Regions from separate parts of the Burkholderia singularis genome, predicted to be linked through region 4. Evidence: predicted binding sites of a transcription regulator. Region 4 holds the regulator's gene; each other region holds the start of a gene.
What was found. Region 4 encodes HrcA, which represses chaperone genes, less so after heat shock. Its sites were predicted from a motif close to TTAGCACTCNNNNNNNNNGAGTGCTAA; they were not measured.
Positions count from the first base shown of each region.

Region 1: a site for HrcA is predicted at 5,123-5,149, ahead of rpoH (RNA polymerase sigma factor RpoH). Genes of this name have one in related genera too.
Region 2: a site for HrcA is predicted at 4,067-4,093, ahead of groES (co-chaperone GroES). Genes of this name have one in related genera too.
Region 3: a site for HrcA is predicted at 1,974-2,000, ahead of groES (co-chaperone GroES). Genes of this name have one in related genera too.

Region 1 is NZ_CP013448.1:3,550,620-3,558,127, reverse strand. It holds gene AQ611_RS15705 (family 20 glycosylhydrolase) at 1-91, opposite strand, end outside; gene cydX (cytochrome bd-I oxidase subunit CydX) at 483-596, opposite strand; gene cydB (cytochrome d ubiquinol oxidase subunit II) at 697-1,833, opposite strand; gene AQ611_RS15690 (cytochrome ubiquinol oxidase subunit I) at 1,871-3,466, opposite strand; gene cydP (cytochrome oxidase putative small subunit CydP) at 3,453-3,728, opposite strand; gene rpoH (RNA polymerase sigma factor RpoH) at 4,126-5,061, opposite strand; gene AQ611_RS15675 (acyloxyacyl hydrolase) at 5,434-6,006, shown strand; gene AQ611_RS15670 (nuclear transport factor 2 family protein) at 6,047-6,433, shown strand; gene AQ611_RS25615 (hypothetical protein) at 6,506-6,802, shown strand; gene leuA (2-isopropylmalate synthase) at 6,930-7,508, opposite strand, start outside.
Region 2 is NZ_CP013448.1:1,183,819-1,191,326, reverse strand. It holds gene AQ611_RS05455 (hypothetical protein) at 1-435, opposite strand, end outside; gene AQ611_RS05450 (rubredoxin) at 539-709, opposite strand; gene thiD (bifunctional hydroxymethylpyrimidine kinase/phosphomethylpyrimidine kinase) at 925-1,773, shown strand; gene groL (chaperonin GroEL) at 2,012-3,652, opposite strand; gene groES (co-chaperone GroES) at 3,700-3,993, opposite strand; gene AQ611_RS05430 (hypothetical protein) at 4,559-5,548, opposite strand; gene AQ611_RS05425 (winged helix-turn-helix transcriptional regulator) at 6,189-6,599, opposite strand; gene AQ611_RS05420 (zinc-dependent alcohol dehydrogenase family protein) at 6,734-7,508, shown strand, end outside.
Region 3 is NZ_CP013449.1:1,616,623-1,624,130, forward strand. It holds gene groL (chaperonin GroEL) at 2-1,642, opposite strand; gene groES (co-chaperone GroES) at 1,659-1,949, opposite strand; gene speB (agmatinase) at 2,363-3,325, opposite strand; gene AQ611_RS22535 (aldehyde dehydrogenase) at 3,458-4,948, opposite strand; gene AQ611_RS22540 (cupin domain-containing protein) at 5,026-5,577, opposite strand; gene AQ611_RS26515 (hypothetical protein) at 6,038-6,262, shown strand; gene AQ611_RS22550 (gamma-glutamyl-gamma-aminobutyrate hydrolase family protein) at 6,567-7,367, shown strand; gene AQ611_RS22555 (glutamine synthetase family protein) at 7,393-7,508, shown strand, end outside.
Region 4 is NZ_CP013448.1:1,021,966-1,029,473, reverse strand. It holds gene dnaK (molecular chaperone DnaK) at 1-1,019, opposite strand, end outside; gene AQ611_RS04690 (thioredoxin family protein) at 1,164-1,568, opposite strand; gene grpE (nucleotide exchange factor GrpE) at 1,587-2,204, opposite strand; gene AQ611_RS04680 (RNA-binding S4 domain-containing protein) at 2,723-3,130, opposite strand; gene hemH (ferrochelatase) at 3,147-4,211, opposite strand; gene hrcA (heat-inducible transcriptional repressor HrcA) at 4,415-5,437, opposite strand; gene AQ611_RS04665 (NAD kinase) at 5,577-6,497, shown strand; gene recN (DNA repair protein RecN) at 6,523-7,508, shown strand, end outside.

The sequences.
Region 1 (7,508 bases), 1.1 Mb from region 4:
CGGGCACGGCAAGCTGCGCGGGCGCGGCGACCGGCAGCAAAGTGGCCACGGCCAGCCAGCCGGCACCAAAAAGACGGGGAATCAGGTTCATGTGGAGTCCTTGGAAAAGGTACGGCGATACGACGCCGTTGGATTACGTCGCTGCAATCGGGTCTTTCAAGGAAGCGGGAAAAAGGCCGCCGCGAGCGGGCCGTGGCGAAAGCGGCAGCGCAGGCCGAACGGGAACTGGGATGTCTCCTCCGCCAATGGGATGCGGCCTGTCGACGGCCTCCAGAGGATCTTATGAAACCTTTTATTGGTGTTCAAGTGGTATTAATTTGGATTTGTATTGGCATTGAATTTGGCGAAAAAAAAGCTCTCGCGTGAGGCGAGAGCGTGGTTTGTTGCAAGCGATCGATCGTTGATCGCGTGAGGCGGTGGAGCGCGGACGTTCGCGCGGCGCTTGACTGCTTACGCCTGCGCCGTGGCGTGTGCGCTGCCCGTCATGCCCGCGTCACGCCCGAGCCGCGTTTTTGACGCGCCTCGAGCCACATTGCATTGATCGTGCCGAATGCGAGCGCGACGCCGATGCCGAGAATCCAACTGAAGTACCACATGATTCGACTCCTTCCGATTTCTTGCTTCTTGCGAACGGTTCCAACGTTGCGCGAATCCGGCGCTGCCGCCCAAGCGGACCGGCGCCGGTCGAGCGCAACGTTAATACATTGAATGCCGGTTTTCGTGGAGCACGTCCGGCGTGACTTTGCCGCGCACCACGCGGTACACCCAGCCCGTATAGACCAGGATGAGCGGCAGGAACACGATCACGGCGCCGAGCATCACCTCGAGCGTCAGGCGGCTGGAGGTCGAATCCCAAACGGTGAGGCTGCTCCTCGGGTCAAGCGAAGACGGCATGATGAACGGGAACATCGAAAAGGCCGCGGTCAGAATCACGCCGACGATCGTGAGGCCGGTGCAAACAAACGCGGTCTTCTCGCGCTTCGAACCGGCCAGCCATGCCGCGATCAAGCCGCCCGCGATGCCGACAGCGGGGGCGGCGAGCATCCATGGATACTGGCCGTAGTTCGCGAACCAGAGGCCCGAGCCGGCCGCGACCTGCTTGACGAGCGGGTTCGCGACAGTATCGACGGGCGCCGCCTGCGTGATCCGATAGCCGTCGACGAATGACGCGACGAGCACGCCCGCGATCGCGAACAGCACGGCCGCGGCGAGCGCCGATACGCGCAGCGCGAACGTGGCGCGCTTGGCGATCGCGCCGTCCGTCTTCATTTTGACGAACGCGGCGCCGTGGGCGACGAACATCGCCAGGCTCACCAGCCCGCACAGCAGCGCGAACGGATTCAGCAGCGCCCAGAAACTGCCGTGATAGCTGACGCGCAGGTCGCTGTCGAATGCGAACGGCACGCCTTGCAGCAGATTGCCGAACGCGACGCCGAACACCAGCGCGGGCACGAAGCCGCCGGCGAACAGTCCCCAGTCCCAGCATGCGCGCCAGCGCGGATCGTCGCGCTTGCTCCGATAGTCGAAGCCGACCGGGCGGAAGAACAGCGCAAACAGCACGAGCAGCATCGCGAAGTAGAAGCCCGAGAACGACGCCGCATAGACGAGCGGCCACGCGGCGAACATCGCGCCGCCCGCCGTGATGAGCCACACCTGGTTGCCTTCCCAGGTCGCGCCGACCGTGTTGACGACGATACGGCGTTCGTCGTCGGTCTTGCCGATGAACGGCAGCAGAACGGTCGCGCCCATGTCGAAGCCGTCGGTCAGCGAGAAGCCGATGATCAGCGCGCCGACGAGCACCCACCAGATCACCTTGAGCGTTGCGTAGTCCATAGCAGTTCCTTATTCGAATTCGATCGTGCGGCGCGCATCACGCGGCCGTCTTGCCGACGGCGTTGCCGAGCCCTTGCACGGCCTGCTCATAGTGATAGCGGCCGGTGTGCAGCGACGACGGTCCAAGCCGCGCGTACTTGAACATCAGCGTGATTTCGACGATGAACAGCACCGTGTAGAACAGGATGAAGCCGGCGAGACTCAGGTACAGGTCGGTGGGAGTGAGGCTCGATGCGGACAGGTGCGTCGGCAGGATGCCGGCGATCGTCCACGGCTGGCGGCCCACTTCGGCAACGACCCAGCCGAACTCGGCGGCGAGCCACGGCAGCGGAATCGCCCACACGGCCCAGCGCAGGAACCAGCGGCGCTTGTCTTGCAGCAACTGACGGCGCGCGCAGAACCAGAACGCGGCGATGAACGTCGCGAGGAACAGCACACCGAGGAACACCATGATGCGGAACGAGAAGAACACAGGCGCAACCGGCGGGATGGTCCGCTTCGCGGCCGCCTTGATCTGTTCGGCAGTCGCATCCGTCACGTTCGGCGTGAACTGCTTGAGCATCAGCCCGTAGCCGAGATATTGCTTGTGCGCGTCGAAGGTCGCCTTCGTCTCGGCGCTGGTATCGCCCGACTTCAGCTTCTGCAGCGCGCCGTAAGCGATCATGCCGCTTCGGATGTGCGCCTCGCTGTACTTCGCGAGATCGCGCAAGCCGATCACCGGCTCGTCGATCGAGCGCGTGGCAATCAGCCCGAGCGCATACGGAATGCGGATGGCGTAATCGGTCCGTTCGGCCTGCTGGTTAGGGATGCCGATCAACGTGAACGATGCGGGCGCCGGCTGCGTCTCCCATTCGGATTCGATAGCGGCAAGCTTCATCTTTTGCACTTCCCCCGTCGTATAACCGGATTCGTCGCCGAGCACGATCACGCACAGCGTCGACGCGAGCCCGAAGCCCGCCGCGACCGCGAACGAGCGCAGCGCGAAATCGATGTCGCGGCGCTTGAGCAGATACCACGCCGAGATGCCGAGCACGAACATCGACGCGGTCACGTAGCCGGCCGACACGGTATGCACGAACTTCACCTGAGCGACCGGATTGAAGATCACGTCGAAGAGATTCGTCAGCTCCATGCGCATCGTCTGGTAGTTGAATTCGGCGCCGACCGGGTTGTTCATCCAGCCGTTCGCGACGAGAATCCACAGCGCCGACAGGTTCGAGCCAAGCGCGACGAGGAACGTGACGATCAGGTGCTGGACTTTCGACAGTCGCTTCCAGCCGAAGAAGAACAGCCCGACGAACGTCGATTCGAGAAAGAACGCCATCAGCCCTTCGACGGCGAGCGGCACGCCGAAGATATCGCCGACGTAATGCGAGTAGTAAGACCAGTTCGTGCCGAACTGGAATTCGAGCGTGATGCCGGTGGTCACGCCCATGGCGAAGTTGATCCCGAAGAGCTTGCCCCAGAACTGGGTCATGTCCTTGTAGACTTCCTTGCCGGTCATCACATAAACCGCTTCCATGATGACGAGCAGCCACGACAGGCCGAGCGTGAGCGGGACAAATAAAAAATGGTAGAGCGCGGTAATGCCGAACTGCAGACGTGACAGTTCGACGACTTCACTGCTTATCATGGCGGTCTCCGTGGGTGGATGCGTGTGGCGGCGCCGACAGCAGCTGCGTGGCGACGACGGCAGGCGGCAGCGACATGTGCTCGGCCTGCGGATGGTTGAAGAATGCGTATTTGAGCGCGACGAGCAGGATCAGCTTGACGATCAGCACGAGCGTAATGTCGCGCGCGAAGCTCGGGCCTTGAACCCATTCGGCGATCCGGCCGCGCCGGCCGGCCGGCGTTGGGGGATGCGGCGTTTTTTTGTCGGCGAGAGTCGAAGCCATGATGTCCAGAATGACGCGATAGGCATGGAGCGGCGCCGGCTTCGCAATGCGCTCGGACGCACGCGGCATGGCTTGGCCGGTCATCCCAATTGTAGGAGGACTCCTTGCCAACTCGGTGTATGGCGCTGCGGCACACCGTCGCTAAATGCGTGGGGAAATTTGAGTTGGCTCAATAAGTGAGCGCATCGGGCAGGGTCGGGTGAAATTTTGCGCCGCATTGGCCACTGAACCAGCCGCGAATCCGCGCGCGGGCGCCATGAAAAAAATCATTGGAAGCGCTTGGCGCAGCCGGACGGCGGAAGAGGCGAACCGCAGTGGCGGCCGCAAATGAAAAAGCCCGCTGTCGAATGACAGCGGGCTTGCGCCGAACACGTGGCGGCCCGGTCGGGCCGCTCTTTCATGCGTATGCGGCGAGCGCCGTGCGCATCTTTTTCATTGCGCTCGCCTCGATTTGGCGAATGCGCTCCGCCGACACGCCGAATTCGGCGGCGAGATCGTGCAGCGTCGAGCCGCCCGAACCGTCGTCGTCGACGTTCAGCCAGCGCGCCTCGATGATTCGGCGGCTGCGCGCGTCGAGCGAATCGAGCGCTTGCGCAATGCCGTCCGTCTGCAGCATGTCGCGCTGCCGCGCGGCGAGCACGGCGGTCGGCTCGTTATGCGAATCGGCAAGATAGGCGATCGGCGCGTATGACTCCTCGCCGTCTTCGACCTGGCCTTCGAGCGCGATATCGCCGCCCGCGAGACGGGTTTCCATCTCGGCGACTTCCTCGCGCTTGACATTCAGCTCTTGCGCGAGGCCGTCGATTTCCTCCGGCGTGAACGCCTGAGTGCCTTTCTTGTGGCTGCGCAGATTGAAGAACAGCTTGCGTTGCGCCTTCGTCGTCGCGACCTTCACCATCCGCCAGTTGCGCAGGATGTATTCGTGAATCTCGGCCTTGATCCAATGAATCGCATACGACACGAGCCGCACGTTTTGCGCGGGGTCGAAGCGCTTGACTGCCTTCATCAGGCCGATGTTGCCTTCCTGAATCAGGTCGCCGTGGGGCAGGCCGTAGCCGAGATAGTTGCGCGAGATCGACACGACGAGCCGCAGGTGCGACAGCACGAGCCGGCGCGCGGCGTCGAGGTTGTTGTGCTCGCGGTACTCGGTTGCGTACTGACGCTCTTCGTCGGGCGTGAGCAGCGGAATCCGGTTGACGGCCTGGATATACGCGTCGATGTTGCCAAGCTGGCCGGGCAGCATCGAATGAGATGCGAGCATCAGCGAGCCTGCCGATGCGGCCTTAGCGGACGCCGGGCACAGGGTATTCGGAAGGGTCAATGCGTTGCTCACGTAAAAAACTCCTTTGGAATCAGGGACAAACCCCGTCAGTGAAACGATTCCAGGCTTAATCTTAGCACTCCATCAACCGGAGTGCTAATTCTTAGAAGGCTTGCGGCCGCCGGAGTTCCCATTTTTGCTATCGCTTTTTCAAATTGATAGCTGCTCTTGAGATGCCATTCTAGCTGGCATACGTAAGCTATTGTTTTGCGGGCGATTCAAACAAATGCTGCTGATTCTTGTGGAAACAGAAGAAAACCATTTCGTCCGACGATGCCGACCGAAAAAGTCCTTTACCATAAGATGCTGTTCGCTCGAGCCGGCTGTCATCCACCGATAGGTGGCGGCGAGGCTCTATTCAACCTGAGAAGTTGGAGTGACTAAATGAACTATAAGAAGAATCGCGCTCGGACAGGGCGGGCAGTTGCGCGGATTGCCGTCGCGGTCGCATTGCTGGGGGTTTCCGGCGTCGCTTGCGCGGACCGTTGGGGTTTGCAACTCGGCGGCGGCATCGGCGACCATGATGTGAAGAAGGGCGATATCGCCGTGGTCTGGGATCCGAATTGGAGTTGGTGGGAAATCGGCGGCTGGCATTTCGCGTTCGTTGCCGAGGGGCACGTATCGTACTGGCGGTACACGGGCGACGCGGCGATTCACAGCAACGTCTGGGAATTCGGCGCGACGCCGGTGCTGCGCTTCATCAAGGGTTCGGGCTATGTGCGGCCGTTCATTGAGGCGGGCGTCGGCGTGCGTCTTCTCACGCATCCGACGATTTCGAGTCGTTACTCGATGTCGACGGCGTTCCAGTTCGCCGATATGGTGGGCATCGGCGCACAATTCGGGGATCGTCAGCAGTATCAAGCTGGTTTTCGCTTTCAGCACGAATCCAACGCAGGTATCAAACATCCGAATCCTGGTATAAATTTCAGCCAACTCTACGTGCAGTACAACTTCTGACCGGCGCGCGTATGCGCGCCCGCAGTTGAGGAGTATGGCGATGGTGGCGAAGGGGATCGATGCGATTCGCGCGCTCGAGCGCGACCGGTTTCGTGCGATGGTCGACGGCGACGGCGAGGCGCTCGATGCGTTGTTGTCCGACGGTGTCTACTTCGTGCACACGAACGGCAAGCGCGAAACCAAGCAGCAGTTCATCGACGCGATCGTGACCGGCCGTCGCCGCTATCGGCAGATCGAGATTCAGTCGCAGGACGTGCTGCCGCTCGGCGAGGCCACTTTTGTCGTCGCCGGGCGCGCGCTGGTCGAAATGGAAACCAACAACGGCGGTTTGGTGTTTCCGATCGCGTACACCGCGGTGCAGACGCAGGAGAAAGGCCGCTGGCGCCTTCTCGCGTGGCAGGCAACCCGCTGCGCGACCGAGGGCTAGAAAGAAGTCCCTCGTGCCCGTGACGGGCTTGCGCGGACGGCCAAGTCGGCGAAAGCACTCAATTCGGCGAATATGCGTTTGCGCCTGCCGATTCCGCCGGCGCAGCTCACTGCTGCGATCGTCGTTCGTGGCTATCGTGCATCCCTTCCGGCGCGGTATCGCTATTGCCGGGCAAACGCGTGCGCGCGCGCCCGCTACGGGGATGCGCACGCGTGCATATCCGGCGGCCATTTTTCCCAAAGCGCCGGTGGTTTATTGCCGATTATTTTTATTGAGTTGGGTTTTGTGGTTTTTGGCGAATTTTCGATCGAAACAAGAAGGATTGACGGGCCCCTGATCGGGGCCTTTTCGTTTGCAGCGGCTTCGTGAGCCGCGATTTCGCGCCGGCGCCGCGGATCTCGCCTGCGCCGGCAACGCGCGCCGTGGTGCGCCGCGCGTTACAGCCCGTACTGGCCGGTTCGCTCTGCTTGATGGTGACGGCGTGCGCCCGAGCCGCTCAGGCGGCCGCCCGCCGCTTGTCACGGCTCCATGCCGAGCGGTTGATCGCGCTCACGACCGCCTCCGTGCCTGCGGCGGCCGGATCGCGGTGAACGCCGACGCCATGCCGCAGTGTCGCGCCGCCGACCTTTGCGCCGACGAATACCGCGATGTCGCCTTGTGCGGTGCGCTCGGCCTCACACGACACCACCTCGATTGCCACGCCTGCCGCCGCGGCGAATGCGGCGGCCGACTGCCGCACCGCGCTTGGCGCGTCACCGGCGGGCGCAAGCGCGATCTCGCGATCGAGCCAGCTCGCCGATGCGCCAGCCCGCGCGGCGGGCCCGGCCGTTTGCAGATACTCGCTCGCGAAGAGCGTACAGATTGCGTCCGCGGTCATTTCCTCACCCGAAGCGTCGGCCGAGGCCTGCACGACGTGGCTGAATTCGATCTGCACGCGCCGCGGCGGCGTAAACCCCATCCCGCGCTCGAGCAGATAGGTCGCGCCACCCTTGCCGGATTGGCTGTTCACGCGAATCACCGCGTCATAGCTGCGGCCGAGATCGGCGGGATCGATCGGCAGATAGGGCACCTCCCA
Region 2 (7,508 bases), 160 kb from region 4:
TGGCCGCCCGGCAAGCGCCAGCGCGTCGGGCGGCGTGTCGGCGCGCAAATCGCCCGCGGCCTGCACGCGCAGCGCCCGATAGTGCTCGAACAGAACCGGCGAGCACGCAAGCTCGCGCAAATTGCGCCTCTCGACCGCCGCCCGGAAATCCCGCAACGCCGTTTCAAACTCGACCGGCTGCAACTCGATCGACGCAAGCGGCGCGGCTTGCGCCAGGGCATTGCAGAAGCGCTCGGCCGCAAGCCAGCCCGCTTCGCGCAACACGGCGGCCGCCGCGGCAAGCGAGGCGGCCGGATCGGCACGCCGCGCGAACGACTGCTGCGCGGCTTGCAATGCCGCATCGGCAGCCGGTACCGCACCGCCTCGCGGATTGGGCAACGCGTCCGGGATCGGGAGTGATGCGAATTCGCGGAAAGTGGGCACGAGCGTCAGCACCAGAAACATAGCCGCGCCGCAAGCAGCGCAGGAAGACCGCCGATGCCGTTGCGCCTTACCGCCCGCCCTCGCTCACGCGGGACCGGGCGGCCGGAGATGGCGGTCAGATCTGAACCATCTCGAAATCTTCCTTACGCGCGCCGCACTCGGGGCATGTCCAATTGATGGGAACATCTTCCCAACGTGTGCCCGGAGCGATCCCCTCTTCCGGCAACCCAGCTTCTTCGTCGTAGATCCAACCGCAGATCAGGCACATCCAGCTTTTATGTTCCATCTTAAGCCGCGTAAAGAAAAGTCGTCGATTTCAAAAGAGCCATGATGGTACCGTGTCGGCGCCGGGCTGCCTAGCAATCCGCCTTCTAGCGCGCCAGCGTGCCGGATCACGTTAAAAAAAAGCTCGATTCGGCAAATTCCGCCTCATAATGGCTGCGCGCACGCACATCTCAGGCGCATCTGGCCCGCTTCACCGTTTTTTCTTTCCCCATTTCCATGTCCAGCAACACCCCTCCGATCGTCCTCACTTTCGGCCTGTCCGACCCGACGGGCGGCTCCGGCTTGCAAGCCGACCTGATGACCCTGGCAAGCATGGGCTGTCACGGTGTGTCCGTCCTGACGGGCTATACCGTGCGCGACTCCGCCGCATGCGACGAAGTCACCGGGCTCGATCCCGACACCGTCGCCGCGCAAGCGCGCATGCTGCTCGAAGACATGCCCGTCGCCGCCTTCAAGATCGGCGCCGCGACGCGCGCCGAGGTCGTGAGCGCGATCGCCGAGGTGGCCGCCGACTACGACGGCGTGCCACTCGTCCTCGCGCCGGATTTCACGCTCGACGACGAGCACGTGCTCGCCGCCGACGAGTTGCGCGAATCGATCGCCGACCTGCTCGCGCCCCAGACGACGTTGCTCGTTGCCGATCATGCGACGCTTCTCGCGCTCGCGCAGCCCGACGGCGACGCCGAAGCGCCCAATCTGGACACCGCGCTGGCTCATTTGCTGAGTCAAGGCTGCGAGTACATTCTGGCGACGGAAACAGGCTCGCACCGGCTCGTCAACTCGCTGTACAGCGAGGAAGGCCAGATCCGGCAGGATTTGTGGGAACGCACGCCGCACCGGCTGATGGGCATCACCGACACGCTCGGCGCGGCGATCGCCGCACTGCTCGCGAACGGCCAGGAGCCGCCGGAAGCGGTGCGCGAAGCACAGGAATATCTGTACCAGGCGGCGCGCGGCGCATTCCGGCCCGGCATGGGCGCCTATCTGCCGGATCGGTTTTTCTGGGCGCGCAGCAATGATGACGAAACGCCGATGGCGTCGGCGATCGGCAAGCGCGCGCGCTGACGCCGCCCCGCCGCCCGCGCTCGATCACCGCGCCGCGCGAGCTTGCCGAAGAGACGAAGGCGCGCGCCGCGCCGGCAATGTTCTATCGTTGGACGCCCGGGCTGCGGCTTCCCGCTTTCTGCTTCAGGCCTGCGGCGTTCAGCCGCTCCAAACGAAAACACCCGCGTCGCCGCGGGTGTTTTCGTTTGGGAGAACGCGCGTCGCCGCGCGTTCCTCGATGCAACCGGCGTGATGCCGATTACATGTCCATGCCCATGCCGCCCATGCCGCCCGGCATACCGCCCGGCGCCGGAGCGTCTTCCTTCGGCAGCTCGGCAACGGCTGCGTCCGTCGTCAACAGCAGGCCAGCAACCGATGCCGCGTTTTGCAGCGCGGTGCGCGTGACCTTGGTCGGGTCGACGACGCCGGCTTCGACCATGTCGACGTACTCGCCCGTCGCCGCGTTGTAGCCGTAGTTGCCCTTGCCTGCAGCAACTGCCGCCACCACGACGCTCGCTTCTTCGCCACCGTTCGTGACGATCTGACGCAGCGGCTCTTCCATCGCGCGCAGCACGATCTTGATACCGGCGTTCTGGTCAGCGTTCGCGCCGCTCAGCGATGCGATCGCGGTACGTGCGCGGATCAGCGCAACGCCGCCGCCCGGGACGATGCCTTCTTCAACGGCCGCGCGCGTGGCGTGCAGCGCGTCTTCGACACGCGCCTTCTTTTCCTTCATTTCGACTTCGGTCGCAGCACCGACCTTGATCACCGCCACGCCGCCGGCCAGCTTCGCCACGCGCTCTTGCAGCTTTTCACGGTCGTAGTCCGACGTTGCCTCTTCGATCTGCGTGCGGATTTGCTTGACGCGCGCTTCGATGTTCGCAGCTTCACCTGCGCCGTCGATGATCGTCGTGTTTTCCTTGCCCACTTCGATGCGCTTGGCCTGACCGAGTTCGGCCAGCGTAGCCTTCTCGAGCGTGAGGCCGGTTTCTTCCGCGATGACCTGGCCGCCGGTCAGGATCGCGATGTCTTCCAGCATTGCCTTGCGGCGGTCGCCGAAGCCCGGCGCCTTGACCGCAACGGTCTTCAGGATGCCGCGGATGTTGTTGACGACCAGCGTTGCAAGCGCCTCGCCTTCGACGTCTTCAGCGATGATCAGCAGCGGACGGCCTGCCTTCGCGACTTGTTCGAGCACCGGCAGCAGATCGCGAATGTTCGAGACCTTCTTGTCGTGCAGCAGCACGTAAGGGTTCTCGAGAACAGCGACTTGCTTGTCCGGGTTGTTGATGAAGTACGGCGACAGGTAGCCGCGGTCGAACTGCATACCTTCGACGACGTCGAGTTCGTCGGCGAGCGACTTGCCGTCTTCGACGGTGATCACGCCTTCCTTGCCGACCTTGTCCATTGCCTCAGCGATGCGATCGCCGATCGACGAATCGCTGTTCGCCGAGATCGCGCCGACTTGCGCGATTTCCTTGTTCGTCGTGCACGGCTTGCTGATCTTCTTCAGCTCTTCGACTGCCGCAGCAACGGCCTTGTCGATACCGCGCTTCAGGTCCATCGGGTTCATGCCCGATGCGACGTACTTCATGCCTTCGCGAACGATCGATTGCGCGAGAACGGTTGCCGTCGTCGTGCCGTCGCCTGCGTTGTCGCTGGTCTTGGAAGCAACTTCCTTGACCATTTGCGCGCCCATGTTCTGGAGCTTGTCCTTCAGCTCGATTTCCTTGGCGACCGACACACCGTCCTTGGTGACCGTCGGGCCGCCGAAGCTGCGCTCGAGCACGACGTTGCGGCCCTTCGGACCCAGCGTGACCTTCACTGCGTTGGCGAGAATGTTCACGCCTTCGACCATCTTCGCGCGAGCGGAATCGCCGAATACGACGTCTTTAGCTGCCATCTTCTAACTCCTTGGATTCTTGAGAATATGTACCGTTAAGTGAACGCTTACTTGGCGTTGACCACAGCCATGATGTCTTCTTCGCGCATCACGAGCAGTTCCTGGCCGTCGACCTTGACGGTCTGGCCAGCGTACTTGCCGAACAGCACACGATCGCCGACCTTCACGTCGAGCGCGATCGCCGCGCCTTTGTCATCGCGCTTGCCCGGACCGATGGCGAGCACTTCACCTTGATCCGGCTTTTCAGCTGCCGCATCGGGAATCACGATGCCCGAGGCGGTCTTGGTTTCCTGATCCAGGCGCTTGACGATCACGCGATCGTGCAACGGACGAAGGTTCATATTCACTCCTCTCTTGAATGAGACTGAAGAACGCTGGGAAACTGCCGGCCAGTGTACCGTCCGGCAGGAATTGTTAGCACTCTCGTGCAGCGAGTGCTAATTATATGGACGGGTTTTGACAAATTCAAGAAGCGGGAATTGCAGAAATTTCGGAGGGGTTACGGCGCACGGAAACCAACGGCTCGCGCTTCCCCATTGAAGAAAATTTTTTAAGAACAAGGATCTGCGAAATAACCCGCCCGCGCTGCAACCGCAGAGGGGGCTTCTGCCGCCCCGGCGTCGACCCATATCTCGGTGCTCATGCGGATCGATCCGCTATGCGAAGCCGGGGCGCTGCGTGCGGACGCCGCACAGCATCTTAGGGATGGATCGGATTATCGCGAGCAGCCGCCGCGCACGATCTTCCGCCCTCTAATCCGCAGACAAATGCAGCCCATATCGGCGCGGGCAAACAAACGGCATCGGCCCGCGGCCGTGCCGTGTCACTCCGTTGACTCGGGTTAGCTTCCGCATTGCAAAGGCGCGTACGCGTCACGCGGCACCCTCGCCCGCCGGCCAGCGAACTTTATCTCGACAGAACGCCTGCCCGCGTCGGGGCAGGCGCGGCGTCGGAGGCACGCAGATTCGCCGCCCCCACACCTGAGCCCGCAATCGGCTTCGGTATCGTGCTCCCCAGGCCCGGCAATGCGCGCAGCACCGTTTCGGCCGACGAACCGACCGAATCGATGGCGCTGCCGATCGCGGCGGCTCCCGTCGAGAACGCCGAACGCGCGATATTCGCAGTGCTGCTGCCGAGCGCGGCACTGCCCAATGAGATTGCACTGTCCGCAGCTGTACGCAAGCCGGCGTAGCCCGGTTGCGTGTCCGGCAGGACGCCCGTCCCGCCCGCGCCCGTCAACGCGCGGGCAACCGCGCCGAGCGCCGCCGCGGCGGAGTGGCGCAGCTCGCCGGCCGCCAGCGTATCGATCGCGCCGCTCACGACATTGGCAATCGGGACGATCGGATTGCCGCCCCCCGAGCCAACGCGGCCGAACGCCTCCGCAACGTTATTGAGCGCGCTCGTCAAAACGCCCGCCGGGTTGATGGCCGGCAGCACGTTCATGACATCGCCGAGCGCATTCGCCACCGGGCTGGCATTCGCCGCGACAGCCAGCACGTCCACCGACGAACCCGCCGTCGCTTGCGCCGCGGCCGCACTGCTCGCGATGGTCGCGCTCGACGGGTCGCCCGAGGTATTCGAAAGCAAGCCGCCGGCATGGCTCACGGCGTCGCCCGGCGCGCCCGCCGAAGGGCCGCCGCCCTGCAACGCGACGGCCGGCTCGCGCACGTACCCTGGCATATCCGTCGAGCCGCGAACGCCAGCGCGTGCCGCAACATCCGGCACGCCGTCGGTCGATGCGGCCCACGCGCCGCCCAAGCTGGCGCTACCGGGTTCACCGGCCGAAACCCGGGCCGTGCCGAAGCCCGTCCGTTGCGCAACGGCAGGCGCCGGCATCGCGCTGAATGCCGCTGTGGCCGATAGCGCGATGGCCGTCGACCTGAAGCGATGTTTCATTGATGTGATCTCGTGTGAAGGGATGCTGCCGCCGTCGCGACTAGAATCTCCGCGCACAAAGCATGCCAACCGATTTCGGCCGTCGCCCACACACCATTCCACCCAACGAAACCGAACAACAGAGTATTTAGTGTTTCAACTCCACGCAGGCACAATCGCCCTTACGCCGCCCACCGGCGTCGTTACGTTTTGCGTAACGTAACAAATGAATTTTCCGTTACATGATCGCTGATGAAATGCATATCACGGTCCTATACGCCGCTCGCCAGAAATTCATCAAAAATAAAATCAAACATACCGAGACTTCATAAAAAAACGGCTCATCCGACTCAGCTCACCACCAATACGGCATCGCACGCTGACACCATTCACGCGCACCTCTGCCGGCCGGACGCGCAAATTCACTCTCTTTCATTCGTCGTTAATTGTTTTTCATTCGGCCAGCTACCAACCATTTGCATAAATGGCGATCTCCTCATCGCGCATTCAATGTCGATATTTCTTATCTGAGCAATCAAATCCGATTTCGTAGGATTTCAAAAATTCCCAAAAAATCTAAATCGATTGCGATCGCGCCGCCCGCCTATCCGGCAATCCGAAAGACCGTCGGCCGACGACGAAAGCAATGCGCGATGCCGCGCTATGCCGCATTCTCCATGCCGGACGCCCGCTTTTGCTTCAACGGAATGTCTTCGCACGCCGGCCGGTCGTTCACGGCACCCGTCTGACGCTCCCGATACGATTCGCCCCACTCGCGCAGGCTGATCAATACCGGCGCGAGCGTCTGGCCAAGCGGCGTCAGCTCGTATTCAACCTTCGGCGGCACCTGCGGATAGACATGGCGCGCGACGATGCCATCCGCCTCCAGCTCGCGCAACTGCAAAGTCAGCATCCGCTGCGTCGTATTGGGCATGAGCCGCGTCAACTCCATGAAGCGCCGCTTGCCACGCAGCAAATGAAACAGAATGACGGGCTTCCACAATCCGCCGATCACGGAAAGCGTCACTTCGACATCGCATCCGCTCTTGCTGTCCAGTCGCTTGGGTCGCATGTTCATACCTACATAATTGACAGTACCAGCTTTAATTGTACGTTCTTGCGCACATCGAAGTACGTCGAGACAATTCGATCAACGTCGATCTCGCAGCGCACCACCGTGCGCTCGCCATTCACAGGAGTCGGAACATGAAAGCCATCATGCTGCGCCAGCCCGCTGGCCTCGAACAGCTCGCCCGCGTCACGCTCGCCGATCCGGGCGCGCCGGGCGCCGGCGAAATTCGCGTGCGCATCCACGCAAGCTCGCTCAATTATCACGATCTCGGCGTCGTCACCGGCAGAATGAACACGGCCGACAAGCGCATTCCGATGTCGGATGGCGCGGGCGTCGTCGAAGCGATCGGCGAAGGCGTCACGGAGTTCGCGCCCGGCGATGCGGTGGTATCGACGTTCTTCCCGCAATGGCTCGACGGCGCTCCGACGACCGCGGATTTCGCGACGGTGCCTGGCGACGGCGTCGACGGCTATGCGCGCGAAACCGTCGTGCGGCCCGCGCACTGGTTCACGCGCGCGCCAAGCGGCTATACGCACGAGCAAGCCGCGACGCTGACGACAGCCGGCCTGACTGCATGGCGCGCGCTCGTAGTCGACGGCCGCCTGAAGGCCGGCGACACCGTGCTCGTACTCGGCACGGGCGGCGTATCGATCTTCGCGCTGCAATTCGCAAAGCAAATGGGCGCGCGCGTGATCGTCACGTCGTCGTCGGACGAGAAGCTCGAGCACGCGCGGACGCTCGGCGCCGATCACGTCGTCAATTACCGGCGCGACGCAAACTGGGCCGCGAAGGTGCTTGAACAAACGAGCGGCGTCGGCGCCGATTACGTGATCGAAGTGGGAGGGCCCGACACGCTGCCGCAATCGATCGCCGCGTGCCGGATCGGCGGCCACATCGCGTTGATCGGCG
Region 3 (7,508 bases), on a different replicon from region 4:
GTCAGAAGTCGAAGCCCGGCCCGCCCGCGCCGGGGCCGCCCGCTGGCGGCGCGGGCGGCGCGTCCTTGGGCGCCTCGTGAACAGTCGCATCGGTCGTCAGCAACAGCCCGGCGATCGACGCGGCGTTCTGCAGCGCAGTGCGCGTGACCTTGGTCGGATCGAGCACGCCCGATTCGACAAGATCGCCGTACTCGCCCGTCGCCGCGTTGTAGCCGAAATTGCCTTGGCCGTCAGCGACTTTCGCGACGACGACGCTCGCCTCCTCGCCCGCGTTCGTGACAATCTGACGCAGCGGCTCTTCGAGCGCGCGCAACACGATATTGATGCCCGCTTTCTGATCCGCGTTCACGCCAGTCAAACTCGAGATCGCCTGCTTCACGCGGATCAGCGCAACGCCACCGCCTGGGACGATGCCTTCTTCGACGGCCGCGCGAGTCGCGTGCAACGCATCGTCGACGCGATCCTTCTTTTCCTTCACTTCGACCTCGGTGGCACCGCCCACCTTGATCACCGCCACGCCGCCAGCCAGCTTCGCCACGCGCTCTTGCAGCTTTTCACGGTCGTAGTCCGACGTCGCCTCGTCGATCTGCACACGAATCTGCTTCACTCGCGCCTCGATGTTGACCTTCTCGCCCGCGCCGTCGATGACGGTCGTGTTTTCCTTGCCCACTTCGACACGCTTTGCACGGCCCAACTCAGCAAGCGTCGCTTTCTCCAACGTGAGGCCGGTTTCCTCTGCGATCACTTGGCCGCCCGTCAGGATCGCGATGTCTTCCAGCAGCGCCTTGCGACGATCGCCGAAGCCCGGCGCCTTGACCGCGACGGTCTTCAAAATGCCGCGGATATTGTTCACGACCAGCGTCGCGAGCGCTTCGCCCTCGACGTCCTCGGCGATGATCAGCAACGGGCGGCCTGCCTTCGCCACTTGTTCGAGCACCGGCAGCAAATCGCGGATGTTCGATACCTTCTTGTCATGCAGCAGAATGTACGGCTCGTCGAGCACCGCCAGTTGGCGGTCCTGATTATTGATGAAATACGGCGACAAATAGCCGCGATCGAACTGCAGCCCTTCGACGACGTCCAGTTCGTCGGCGAGCGACTTGCCATCCTCGACGGTGATCACGCCTTCCTTGCCGACACGGTCGATCGCCTCAGCGATGCGTTGACCGATCGACTCCTCGCCGTTCGCCGAAATCGTGGCGACCTGCGCGATTTCCTTGCTTGTCGTCGTCGGCTTGCTGATCTTCTTCAACTCCTCGACGGCGGCCGCCACCGCTTTGTCGATGCCGCGCTTCAGATCGAGCGGATTGAGCCCCGCTGCGACGTACTTCTGCCCTTCACGAACGATCGCCTGCGCGAGCACGGTGGCGGTGGTCGTACCGTCACCGGCCGCGTCGCTCGTCTTCGACGCGACTTCCTTCACGAGTTGCGCACCGATGTTCTGTACCTTGTCGGCCAGCTCGATCTCCTTTGCGACCGATACGCCGTCCTTCGTGACAACGGGCGAGCCGAAACTGCGCTCGAGCACGACGTTGCGGCCTTTCGGGCCGAGCGTGACCTTCACCGCGTTAGCCAGCAGATTGACGCCTTCGACGAGTTTCGAACGTGCGCCGTCATGAAAAATGATTTCTTTCGCTGCCATGATCCGGTGCTCCCAATCAGGAATGGACGACTGCGACGATATCCTCTTCGCGCAGTACCAAAAGTTCGTTTCCGTCGACCTTCACGGACTGGCCAGCATACTTGCCGAACAACACGCGCTCGCCGACCTTCACGTCGGGCTCGACGCGCTTGCCGTCGGCGTCGCGCCGGCCGGGACCGACGGCGATGATCTCGCCCTGATCGGGTTTTTCCGCCGCGCTATCCGGGATGACGATGCCCGAGGCGGTCTTGGTTTCCTGATCGAGTCGCTTGACGATGACGCGATCGTGTAGCGGACGTAGGCTCATTCTCACGTTTCCTTATCGAAATTGTTGGCACTCGGGTTAGGTGAGTGCCAATCAGGTGTCGAGTATAGAAACGTGCCGCCAATCGCTCCAATAACGGATTTTCAAAAACTTATCGATGAATGGCATTAGGCGCCGGCGCTGCTTGACGATGACGAGTCGACGTCCGGCTCAATCCGGCTCCGAAGCATCCGGGCGGCCGTCGGACTGCTTCGAACGGCATGCGCAACGATGTGTTCGGATACCTGATAGATCACATCCCGCCGCTCGGCGCAGCCGGCAGCGCGGCAAGAAACGCCGTCGCAGGCCGCGAATCGGCTAACCGCACGCCTATCTGCGTGCCGGTGCGACGACGGCGCCGGTCACATCGCTCATCGGCCGCCGCATCGGCGTCTCGCCGCACCGTCCCCATCGCGCTAGCGCGCGCCGACCTTGCGCTGCCGCCACAGACACAGCAAATCGCAGCCGATATGCGCGGCCGCGAGCGCGGTAATCTCGCTCTGGTCATACGCGGGCGCGACTTCGACCACGTCCGCGCCGATCAGATCGATACCTCCAAGCCCGCGCACGATCGCGAGCGCCTGCGCGGACGACAACCCGCCCGCCACAGGCGTACCCGTGCCGGGCGCAAACGCAGGATCGAGACAATCGATATCGAAAGTCAGATACGCAGGCCGGCTGCCGACGATCGACTCGATCCGCTCGACCGTCGCACGTGGCCCATGCTCGTGCACCCATGCAGCATCGAGCACGTTGATGCCGAGAAAATCGTCGTTCCATGTGCGAATGCCGATTTGTACCGACGTCTTCGGATCGATCAACCCTTCCCGGACCGCCTTGTAGAACATCGTGCCGTGATTGAGGCTGTCGGGCTGATCGTCGGCCCAGGTATCGCAATGCGCATCGAAATGAATCAGCGATAGAGGCTTGCCATGTTTGCGCGCATGCGCAATCAGCAGTGGATAGGTGATGTAGTGATCGCCGCCGAACGTGAGCATCGTCGCCCCGGATTGCAAGATGGTCTGCGCGTGCTCGACGATCGCCGGCTTGATCGACAGCGGGTTATGGGCATCGAACCAGCAATCGCCGTAATCGATCACGGCGAGATCGTCGAATGGATCGAAACCCCACGGATACGGGTGCAATTCCGCGAGTTGCACGCTCGCCGCGCGCACCGCGGCCGGCCCGAGCCGCGCACCCGGACGGAACGTCGTCGCGAGATCGAGCGGCACGCCGGATACGACAACGTCGGCACCCTCCAGTTCTCGCGTATAGCTGCGCCGCATGAACGACAGCACGCCTGAATAAGTATTTTCGATTGACGAGCCGTAGACGGACGAACGACGGATCGCGCCGTCGCCATAGAGTGTGTCAGCCATGGGATGACCTGATGAGAAACCGGCCCGGCGGTGACGCGGCGCAAACCGCGCAAAGGGCGAGCCGGCAGTCGGATTCATTGGGAACGCAACGGCGCGCATCGACGCGCGCCGTTGCGGTGGCTTGCGAATCCTTTAGCGCAGCCGCACGAGCGTCGACTTCAGCTCGGTGTACTTCTCCAGCGCGTGCAACGACTTGTCGCGGCCGTTGCCCGATTGCTTGTAACCGCCGAACGGGAAATTCATGTCGCCCCCTTCGTCGTAGCAATTGACCCATACCGTGCCGGCGCGCAAGCGTCTCGCCACCTCGTGCGCAATCGTCAGATTCGCTGTCCATACCGCCGCGCCCAGCCCGTATTCGCTGTCGTTCGCGATACGCACCGCATCGTCGAGCGAATCGAACGTGATCATCGACAGCACCGGTCCGAAAATCTCCTCGCGCGCGATCTTCGTATCGGGCGTCGTATCGAACACGGTCGGCTCGATATAAAAACCGCCGCTCGTCTCGTTCACACGCGCCCCGCCGAACACCAGCTTCGCTTCGCTGCGGCCCGCGTCGATATAGCTGAGCACGCGATCGAGCTGAACCCGATCGACGATCGCGCCCATCGAGACGGCCGGGTCGAGCGGGTTGCCCGGCGCATACGCACGCGCCGCCGCGGCGAGCTTCTCGACGAACGCATCCTTGATATCGCGATGCACGAGCAGCCGCGAGCCCGCCGTGCACATCTCACCCATGTTGTAGAAGATCGCGCCGGCCGCCGCTTTCGCGGCCCGGTCGAGATCCGGGCAATCGGGCAGCACGATGTTCGGCGACTTGCCGCCGAGTTCGAGCCACACGCGCTTCAGGTTCGATTGGCCTGCGTACTGCATGATCAGTTTGCCGACCGCGGTCGAGCCAGTGAACGCGAGACAATCGACGTCGCCATGCAACGCCAACAGCTTGCCGGGCTCGCCGCCGCCCGGCAGCACGTTGAACACGCCGGCGGGAATGCCAGCGTCGTGGGCAAGCTGCGCGATCCGGATCGCAGTGAGCGGCGATTTCTCCGAAGGCTTCAGCACGACGCTGTTGCCGGCGGCAAGCGCAGGGCCGAATTTCCACGACGCCATCAGGATCGGAAAATTCCACGGCACCACCGCGGCAATCACGCCAAGCGGCTCGCGCGTGACCAGTCCGACGAGATGATGATCAGCCGGCACCACCTCGCCCCCGACCTTGTCGATCGCCTCAGCGAACCATTCGACGCAGTAGGCGGCACCCGGCACGTCAACCGTCGTGGTATCGCCGATCGGTTTGCCCGCATCGAGTGTTTCGAGCAGTGCCAATTCATCCAAATGCTCGCGAATCAGCGCGGCCCAGCGAAGCAGCTTCGCCTTGCGCTCACGCGGATTCAGGCCCGCCCATACCTGCGCTTCGAACGCGCGGCGCGCCGCGGCAACCGCCGCATCCACGTCCGCTGCGCCGCAATCGGCGATCTTCGCCAGCACTCGGCCATCGATCGGGCTCACGCAATCGAACGTCTTGCCGGACTGCGCGTCGCGGTAGGCACCATCGATAAATGCCCGGCCTTCGATCGCGAGCGACGCAGCCTTGTCCTGCCAATACGCCAAAGTCTTCTTTTCCATCGGAATGCCTCATCAGGTTTGACTCGCCGCGACGATTCCGCTTCGGCGCGACGACGGTAAACGGCGTCTGCGTGCCGTCAGAATGTAGGGGGCGAATTCGCCGACACAACCTCACAAACGTCATCCGCACTGGGGTTGCGAAAACGGTGCGGCAAACGGCTTTCGAAGTAGTAGCTGTCGCCGGGGTCGAGCAGCCAGGTCGTGCCGTCCACGGTCAACTCGATCTGCCCGGACACCACCACGCCGCCTTCATGCCCCGCATGCGTGAGCATTTCCGGGCCGGTGTCGGCCAGCGGCTGATAGACCTCGCGCATGATGCACATATTGCGGTCCTTCACGCCCGAGCCAGCCAGATAGAACTCGATCGCCCCATTGCCGAGGTTCGGCATCTCGTTGCGGCGCGAAACGACCGAACGATCCTCATCGACCTCGAACGTGAAAAATTCCGCCAGGCTCATCGGAATGCATTCGAGCAATTTCTTCAGCGATCCTACCGAAGGGCTGACGCGATTCTGCTCGATCAGCGAGATGGTGCCGTTCGTCACGCCGGCGCGCTTGGCAAGCTCGCGTTGTGACAGGCCGTGCTTCTTGCGGACGTGGCGCAGGCGAGTGGCGACTTCAGTGGACATCGATAGAGATTCCGGCACGATGGATAGAGATCGGTGACAGTGATGAACGGGAACCGACGGGCGAACCGAGATGGGCAGCACGCGTGTCGAATATTCTAATCACTTTCGATTATTTTCCGTCGGTAGAAACCCTGCAAGCCGTTCGAAATAATGGACACCGACACGACGTGAGTTACCCCGAAAAATGCGTGCTTTTTGCGTCAGACAAACCAGCAATATCAGGGAAGATCCGGCCATAAAGATTTTAGAAAAACGTTGACGCCAATTTTGGCTCGTATATGCTGGGTCCCAGGTCAGCGTCATGCCATCGTCATACATCGTGATCGCATTATGACGGTATCCGAAGCATTTGCCGGATGACGATCATGCCGCCGCCCCGTCGCCCCGATTTATTAAACACCCAAGGTGTTCAATGAAACGAGGCGTCGAATACTTTCAACGTCACCAGTCGAGTGTAATCGTGAGAGTCCGTGGCCCTCTGGTAAGGTGGGATCGAAGTCAAGTGGCGTGCCGTTTGCGCCAAGACCTCGCTCTGCCCGACGGAAGCAGCGGCGCGTCAGCTCCTCGCCTGCTTCCATCCATCTTCACTATCCTGTCCCGTCGCTCGGTACGACGTCATAACGCCGTCTCCGCACGCGCCTATATCGCCGTGCATACCGACGAAGTCGCTTCGCTATTGCCATAGCGCCTCCCACTTTCTGACAAGGTTCGCTGCGAACGTGCGTCGTGCGCCCGATCGGCGTGTGGATGCACATCGCCGGTGCGCGTGCGTTCGACGAACGTCGGTGTGTCGCGCGTCCGGCAGCAGTCCCTGAATCACTTCGTCGTGCGTTATGCGGCTGCCGGCCGATCGCCTGCGCATGCCCGCCGCGCACCCCTTTATTTACGGCTTTGCCTGCCATGCAAGGCCGTTGGGCTCTGTCACGCCCGCGATCCGGCGCCCGCCGTCAGGTTGATCGCCATCCGGGCATGAATGGAACGTAAAAGTCATGCAGAGAAAACCACTGATCGGAATCACTGCCGACAAGACAATGATCGGCGTGCATCCATCGCATGTCGTCGGCGAGAAATACATCACGGCTATCGTCGATGGCGCCGATGCCATCGCGATGCTGGTCCCGGCGCTCGGCACACGGCAAGCAGCGGACGACATCGTTGGCGCCGTCGACGGCCTGCTCTTCACCGGCAGCTACTCGAACGTCGAACCGCATCGCTACGGCGCTCCCCCGAGCGCGCCGGACACGCTGCACGATCCCGCCCGCGATGCGACGACGCTGCCGTTGCTGCGCGCGGCGGTCGATGCCGGCGTGCCCGTGCTCGCGATCTGCCGCGGCCTCCAGGAAATGAACGTCGTGTTCGGCGGCACGCTGCACCAGCAGGTTCATGCGGTCGACGGCTTTGCCGATCACCGCGAGAACAAGCACGCCACGCTCGACGTTCAGTACGGGCCCGCGCACGCCATCCGGCTCACGGCAGGCGGCTTGTTGCAGCGCATTGCCGGCGGCATGGCCCAGGCGCAGGTGAATTCACTGCACAGCCAAGGCATCGCCCAGCCGGGTGCCGCGCTCGCGGTCGAGGCGACGGCGCCGGACGGGTTGATCGAGGCAATCAGCGTACCCGGCGCACCGGCTTTCGCGCTCGGCCTGCAATGGCACCCGGAATGGAAATACGCGAGCGATCCGCTGTCGAGCGCGATCTTCCGCGCATTCGGCGCTGCATGCCAAGAACGGATGCTCGCCCGAATGCGCAACGATGCCGACCAGCCGCCCGTGCGCCCGATTTGCGCATGAGCCGGCAGACCCAACGAGAACAATCATGAACGAAATCGACGAATTCCTGAAAAAGCATCGGATTACTGAAGTAGAAGCCATCATCCCCGACATGGCGGGCATCGCGCGCGGCAAGATCATTCCGCGCAGCAAGTTCGAAAC
Region 4 (7,508 bases):
AGGATCACGTCGTCGATATCCGACACCTTGACGCCCGCATCCTTGATCGCGGTCCGGCACGGCTCGATCGTGCGCTCGACCAGATCCTCGACGAGCGCCTCGAGCTTCGCACGCGTGATCTTCAGGTTCAGGTGCTTCGGACCCGACGCGTCGGCCGTGATGTACGGCAGGTTGATTTCGGTCTGCTGGCCCGAAGACAGCTCAATCTTCGCCTTCTCGGCCGCTTCCTTCAGACGTTGCAGCGCGAGCACGTCCTTCGACAGATCGACGCCCTGCTCCTTCTTGAACTCGCCGATGATGTAGTCGATGATGCGCTGGTCGAAATCCTCGCCGCCCAGGAACGTATCGCCGTTGGTCGACAACACTTCGAACTGCTTTTCACCGTCGACGTCCGCGATCTCGATGATCGACACATCGAACGTGCCGCCGCCGAGGTCGTACACCGCGATCTTGCGGTCGCCCTTCTCGGCCTTGTCAAGGCCGAATGCGAGCGCGGCGGCGGTCGGTTCGTTGATGATCCGCTTGACCTCGAGGCCGGCAATGCGGCCGGCGTCCTTGGTCGCCTGGCGCTGACTATCGTTGAAGTACGCGGGCACCGTGATCACGGCTTCCGTGACGGGCTCGCCCAGGTAATCCTCGGCCGTCTTCTTCATCTTGCGCAGCACTTCGGCCGACACTTGCGGCGGCGCGAGCTTCTGGCCGTGCGCCTCGACCCACGCGTCGCCGTTGTCGGCCTTGATGATCGAGTAGGGCATCAGGCCGATGTCCTTCTGCACTTCCTTCTCTTCGAAACGGCGGCCGATCAGGCGCTTCACCGCGAACAGCGTGTTCTTCGGGTTCGTCACCGACTGACGCTTGGCCGGCGCGCCGACGAGCACTTCGTTGTCGTCCATGTATGCAATGATCGACGGCGTGGTGCGCGCGCCTTCCGAGTTCTCGATGACCTTGACCTGGTTGCCTTCCATGATCGCGACGCACGAGTTCGTGGTGCCGAGGTCAATACCGATGATCTTTCCCATTTTTCCTAATCTCCAATAATCTCTGTTTGCTGCGGCGCGCCGGTTTTCCACCCGTTGCGCCGCGCTCAATTCGGCTCTGCACCCGAAATAGGTGCGGCTGTGTCGTTTTCAAGACCCCAAAACAGACGTGGCCATTAAATTTTTTCAATCGGCGCCGCGGCCGGTTTGCGCAGCGACAGCCTTCGCGCGCGCGGCGGCCACGGCCGCCTCGAACTGCGCGAGCCCGTGCCAGCCGGTCGCCCGGCCAAGCCGCCTGCCGCGGTGAAAGAAAAACCACGTCGGCACGCCGTGCAGGCCGAAGCGCCGCCCGAGTTCGCGGTGCTCGGAGATGTTGCAGTGAAACCACTTGAGGCCGAGCGCGCGGATCGCGTCCGGGTTCGCGAGCATCGCCTTTTTCGCGATTTCGCAGTTGAAGCAGTCGACACCCCAGAAGAACACCACGGCAAGCCGGTCGCCCGCGGCCGCGAGCCCCGCGTCGAAATGCGCGGCGTCGAGCGCCTGCATGTCGAATGCCGCGAAAGCCGCCGAATCGATGCCGATCTGCGCCAATGCCGTGCCGCCTCGCCGTTACTTCGCCTGCGCCACCGTCACGAGCGCGGGACGCAATACGCGGTCAGCGATCGTGTAGCCTTTTTGCAACACGGCGACAACCGTGTTCGGCTCCTGATCGGCCGGCACCATCGAAATCGCCTGGTGCAGATGCGGATCGAACTTCTCGCCGACCGGATTGAGCGCGACCACACGCCCTTTCTCGAGCGCGCTTTGCAACTGGCGCAGCGTCAACTCGACGCCTTCGCGAACCTTCGCCAGATCGCCGGAGGTGTCGTTGAGCGCCGCCTCGAGGCTGTCGAGCACCGGCAGCAGGTTTTCCGCAAAGCCCTCTATCGCGAACTTATGCGCCTTCGCGACATCCTCCTGCGAACGGCGACGCACGTTTTCGGTTTCCGCCTTCGCGCGCAGAAAACTCTCCTGCAACTCAGCGAGCTTCGCTTGCGCATCGGCAAGCGCCGCGCCGTCGCCCGAAGTGCCTGCCGAGGAGGCTGCCTTCGACGCGTCGGCCGGCGCGGCGGCCTGCTCAGCCGGCGCCGCGGCCTGTCCAGCTTGGGCCGCCGGCTCCGCGGCCCGGGCCTCGCGACCGTTTTCGTCAATCGTTTGGCCAGTCGGATTGTCTTGCGTGTTTTCCATGTCGCTTCGAAAGTCGGTTAGAGGTTAAATCCCAAGCGGCGCACCGACCTCGCGCGAAACCGCGCTGTCGGCCGATACCACTATCCCGGTGCGAAATGGGGCTCCACCCGGCGATTTCAAGAGGCGATCCGTAAGAATCGCGTCCCGCCCGACGGACTTGCGCCACGCCGGCAGCGCGCGCCACGGGCGCCGCCTTCCCGGCTGGCGCAGATCGAAACGTGCTGTAACAACCCTTACCGGCCGCCCTCTGGATCGCGCGGGTGCGCTGAACTACACTTCGAACAGGCGTTTCGATGTGCGATTTCGACGTGGGCACTCCCCGCTCTGACAAACGCCTGACGCCCATTCCCAGGCCCTTTCACCCGTCTTCTCGAGGGGGAGTACCGTGAAGCTGACCTTCGCTATCTCGGCAGTCGCGCTGGTACTCGTCGCCGGCACGACGACCATTTGCCTTTCGGGAGCCGTCACCGAGCACACGACCGAATACGGCGGCGCGCTCGCGACATTCGAGCAGCTTCTCAGCTCTCACTCGAAAGTTTGTCGATGATCCGGCGGTCCCGCTTCGTCGGCCGCCCATGCAGTTCCGCCGCCGGTTCGCGGAAATGCCGGCGCCGGTCGAGTTCCGCCAGCCGCTTTTCCCGCCCCGCGTCGGTTTCCGCATAGAGCGACTGCGCGACGCTCGCCGGCCCGCGCACATCGCATACCCCGAGCACGTCGACCTGCCAGACAACGCTTTCGATCGTCACATCGACCCGGTCGCCTATGCGCACCTCCTTCGCGGGTTTGACGGGCAAACCGCCGATCTTCACGCGCCCTTTATCGACTGCGTCGGCCGCGAGCGATCGGGTCTTGAAAAAGCGCGCGGCCCACAACCATTTGTCGATACGCAGCCGCGCGCCGGGTTCGGTCGAAATCTTGAAATTCATCGCGTGTATCCGGCGATCAGGCGACGGCTTCCGGCACCGCCACGCGCACCGGCCAACCTTGCAGGTTTTCGGCCGCGATCTCGCCGAGCGCGGCAATCCAAGCGGGCGACGTATTCAGGCACGGAATCCGATGAAATTCGTGGCCGCCGCCATGCAGAAACTCATCGCGCCCTTCTATCCCGATCTCCTCGATCGTCTCGAGGCAATCGGCGGTAAATCCGGGGCAGAACACGTCCGCGCGACGCACGCCAGCCGCGCCCAGTTCCTTGAGCGTCGGCGCCGTGTACGGCTGCAGCCATTCCGCGTTGCCGAAACGGGACTGAAACGTGACCCGGCACTCGAACGTCGTCAGCCCAAGTGCGGCCATCAGCAGCGCGGCCGTCTGCTGGCACTGGTCGTGGTACGGATCGCCGAGATCGAGCGTGCGCTTGGGCACGCCATGGAAGCTCAGCACGAGTTTGTCGCCTGAATCGAACGCCGGCCGCCCATGCGCCGCCCAATACTGGCGGACCTGTTCGGCAAGCGCGTGAATATACGCTGGATGGTCCGCGTAGTGGCGTACCGTGCGCACTTCCGGCTGATTGCGCATCCTCCTGAACGCGGCGAATGCGGCGTCGAACGCGGTCGCCGTCGTCGACGCCGAATATTGCGGATACATCGGCATCAGCAGCACCCGCTCGACACCGGCGCGCTTCAACTGCCCGAGCACATCGGCAATACCGGGCGCGCCGTAGCGCATCGCGTAATCGACCCTCACCCGGTAGCCGTTGGCCACAAAAAGGGGCCGCACGGCATCGACCTGGCGCTCGGTATAGACGCGCAGCGGCGAACCCTCGGGCAGCCAGACGGCTGCATACTTCTTCGCCGACGAGCGGCCGCGCAGCGGCAGAATCAGCGCGCGCAGGACAATCTGCCAGAGCGCCTGCGGAATCTCGACGACCCGCGGATCGGACAGGAACTGCGCGAGGTAGCGGCGCACCGCGCGCGGCGTCGGCTCGTCGGGCGTGCCGAGATTGATCAGCAACACCGCGACGCGCTGCGCGGCCGCGGCATGCGACGGTGGTTCGAGGTCAAAACGCATGAATGAGCGTGCCAGGGGCACCGAATCGAACGTCATTCATTATAACGGGACGCTCCACCCGGGCCAGCCGGCCGTTTGGCCGATTGCGCGGCAACCGGCGCGCCGGCACGATTAACCGGCAGGCGCGGCATTCGGGCGCGCGCCGCAGGCAAAGAAAGCCGGAGAAATAAATGAATGACGGACGAAATGCCGGACGAAGCCGGTTACTGCTGGCTGAGCGTCATCGACAGCAGGCGGGCCGTGATGTCGACGATCGGAATCACGCGGTTGTAGGCCATCCGTGTGGGCCCGATCACGCCGAGCGTGCCGACGATCTTGCCGTTCACCTCGTATGGCGCGGTCACGACACTCATCTCGTCGATCGGCACGAGCGTCGATTCGCCGCCGATGAAGATCTGCACGCCTTGCGCATGGCTCGACACATCGAGCAACTGCAGCAAGCTCGTCTTCTGGTCGAACACGTCGAACAACTTGCGCAGCCGCGCCATGTCGGAAGACAGATCGGCGACTTCGAGCAGGTTGCGCTCGCCGGAAATCAGCACGGCGTCCTCGTCGTCGGACGCCTCCGTGCCCGCCGTGACGGCTGCGTGCATCAGCGCCGTCATGTCGCCGCGCAGCTCGTCGATTTCCTCGCGCAACCGGACGCGCACCTCGTCGAACGACAGCCCGGCAAAGTGCGTATTGATGTAGTTCGACGCCTCGGTGAGCTGCGATGGCGCGTAATCGCGCTGCGTCGCCATGATCCGGTTCTGCACGTCGCCTTCAGGCGTCACGATGATCAGAAGAATCCGCTTGTCGGACAGCCGCAGGAACTCGATCTGCTTGAACACGTGGCTGCGGCGCGGCGTCAGCACCACGCCGGCGAACTGCGACAGGCTCGACAGCACGCTCGCCGCCGCCGCGACCACCCGCTGCTGCGGCTCGCCCGCCTGCAGCGTCGTCTGCACGTGCCGCGTGACGGCCTCCGCGTCGATCGTCGATTCGACCGTGAGCATCGTATCGACGAACAGGCGATAGCCGCGCGGCGTCGGCACGCGGCCCGCCGACGTGTGGGGGCTCGACACGAGGCCGAGTTCCTCCAGGTCGGACATCACGTTGCGGATCGTCGCCGGGCTCAGCTCGAGCCCGGAATAACGAGACAACGTGCGTGACCCGACCGGCTGACCGTCGGCGATATACCGTTCGATCAGGGTCTTGAGGAGGGTTCGGGCGCGCGGATCTAACATGATGGAAAATTCTAGCGCAACCGGGCGATAACGGCGAGTCTGCGGCGCTTGCCGCGCGCTGCGGGGCGCAGCAGCCGTTTTGCCGCGCCCGGCGCGCCGGGCGGTTCTTTTCGTCATCGAGCTATGGTGTAATGCCGGCATGAAAATCGGCCATCAATTCCACACCGTCGCGCTCGTCGGGCGCAGCAACACGCCGGGCATCGTCGAGCCGCTGACGACGCTTGCCGCGTGCATCGCCAAGCGCGGCTTCGAAGTCGTGTTCGAGGCAGACACCGCGCAGGCGATCGGTGCCGCCGGCCATGCGGCCGGCTACCCGGCGCTCACGCCCGCCGAGATCGGCGCGCGCGCCGACGTCGCGGTGGTGCTCGGCGGCGACGGCACGATGCTCGGCATCGGCCGCCAGCTCGCGCCGTATAAAACGCCGCTCATCGGCATCAACCACGGCCGCCTCGGCTTCATCACCGATATCCCGGCGTCCGACATGAAGGACGTCGTGCCGGCCATGCTCGCTGGCAGCTACGAACGTGAGGAGCGCACGCTGCTCGAAGCGCGGATCGTGCGCGACGGCGAGCCGATCTACCACGCGCTCGCGTTCAACGACGTGGTCGTCAATCGCAGCGGCTTTTCCGGGATGGCCGAGCTGCGCGTGTCGGTCGACGGCCGCTTCATGTACAACCAGCGCTCCGACGGCTTGATCGTCGCCACCCCGACCGGCTCGACCGCGTATGCGCTGTCGTCGTCGGGGCCGATCCTGCATCCGCAATTGCAAGGCATCGTGCTCGTGCCGATCGCGCCGCACGCGCTGTCGAACCGGCCGATCGTGCTGCCGGACGATTCGAAGATCGCCATCCGGATCGTCAGTGGCCGCGACGTGAACGTGAACTTCGACATGCAATCGTTCACCGCGCTCGAGCTGAACGACACGATCGAGGTGCGCCGCTCCAAATACATGGTGCCGTTCCTGCACCCGGTCGGCTACAGCTACTATGCGACGCTGCGCAAGAAGCTGCACTGGAACGAACATCCGTCGACCGAAGCAGACGACGATCCCGCTTCCTGACGTTCTCCTTCGCCGCCCAACACCCATGCTCCGCCATCTCTCGATCCGCGACTTCGTCATCGTCGCCGCGCTCGACCTCGAATTCGACACCGGCTTCACCGTCTTCTCAGGCGAAACGGGCGCCGGCAAATCCATCCTGATCGATGCGCTCGCACTCGCGCTCGGCGAGCGCGCCGACGCGAGCGTCGTGCGCACCGGCAGCAGCCGCGCCGACATCAGCGCAGAATTCACGCCGCACGAGCGCGTCGCGCGCTGGCTCGACGAACACGCGTTCGACGCCGACGACACGGTGATGCTGCGGCGCGTGATCGACGCGAACGGCCGCTCGCGCGCGTTCATCAACGGCACGAGCGCGACGCTCGCGCAACTGCGCGAAGTGGGCGAAATGCTCGTCGACATTCATGGCCAGCATGCGCACCAATTGCTGATGCGCGCGGACGCGCAGCGCGAATTGTTCGACACGCATGCGGGGCTCGCCGACGACGCGGCGGCCGTCGCGCGCCGTTTTCGCGCGTGGCGCGACGCGAGCGCCGCGATTGAAGCCGCGCTGTCGCACGAGCGCGAGCGTCAGCTCGAACGCGAAAAGCTCGCGTGGCAGCTCGCCGAACTCGACAAGCTCGCGCCGTTGCCGGGCGAATGGGACGAGATCAGCGCCGAGCACAAGCGGCTCACGCATTCGGCGAACCTGATCGACGGCGTGCAGGGCGCGCTCGCCGCGATTTCCGAATCCGACGGCGCGATGCTCACGCAACTGCGCGCGATCGTATCGAAGCTCAGAAGCCTCGCCGAATACGATCCGGCGCTCAACGACGTGCTTGCGTCGCTCGAACCGGCCGAAATCCAGTTGCAGGAAGCGTCGTATTCGCTGTCGCATTGCGCGCAGCGGCTCGATCTCGATCCGGACAGGCTCGCGCAAGTCGAAACGCGTCTGGACGCGTTGCACTCCACCGCCCGCAAATTCCGGCTGCCACCCGAGACGCTGCACGACGAGCATGCCGCGCGCCGCGCGCA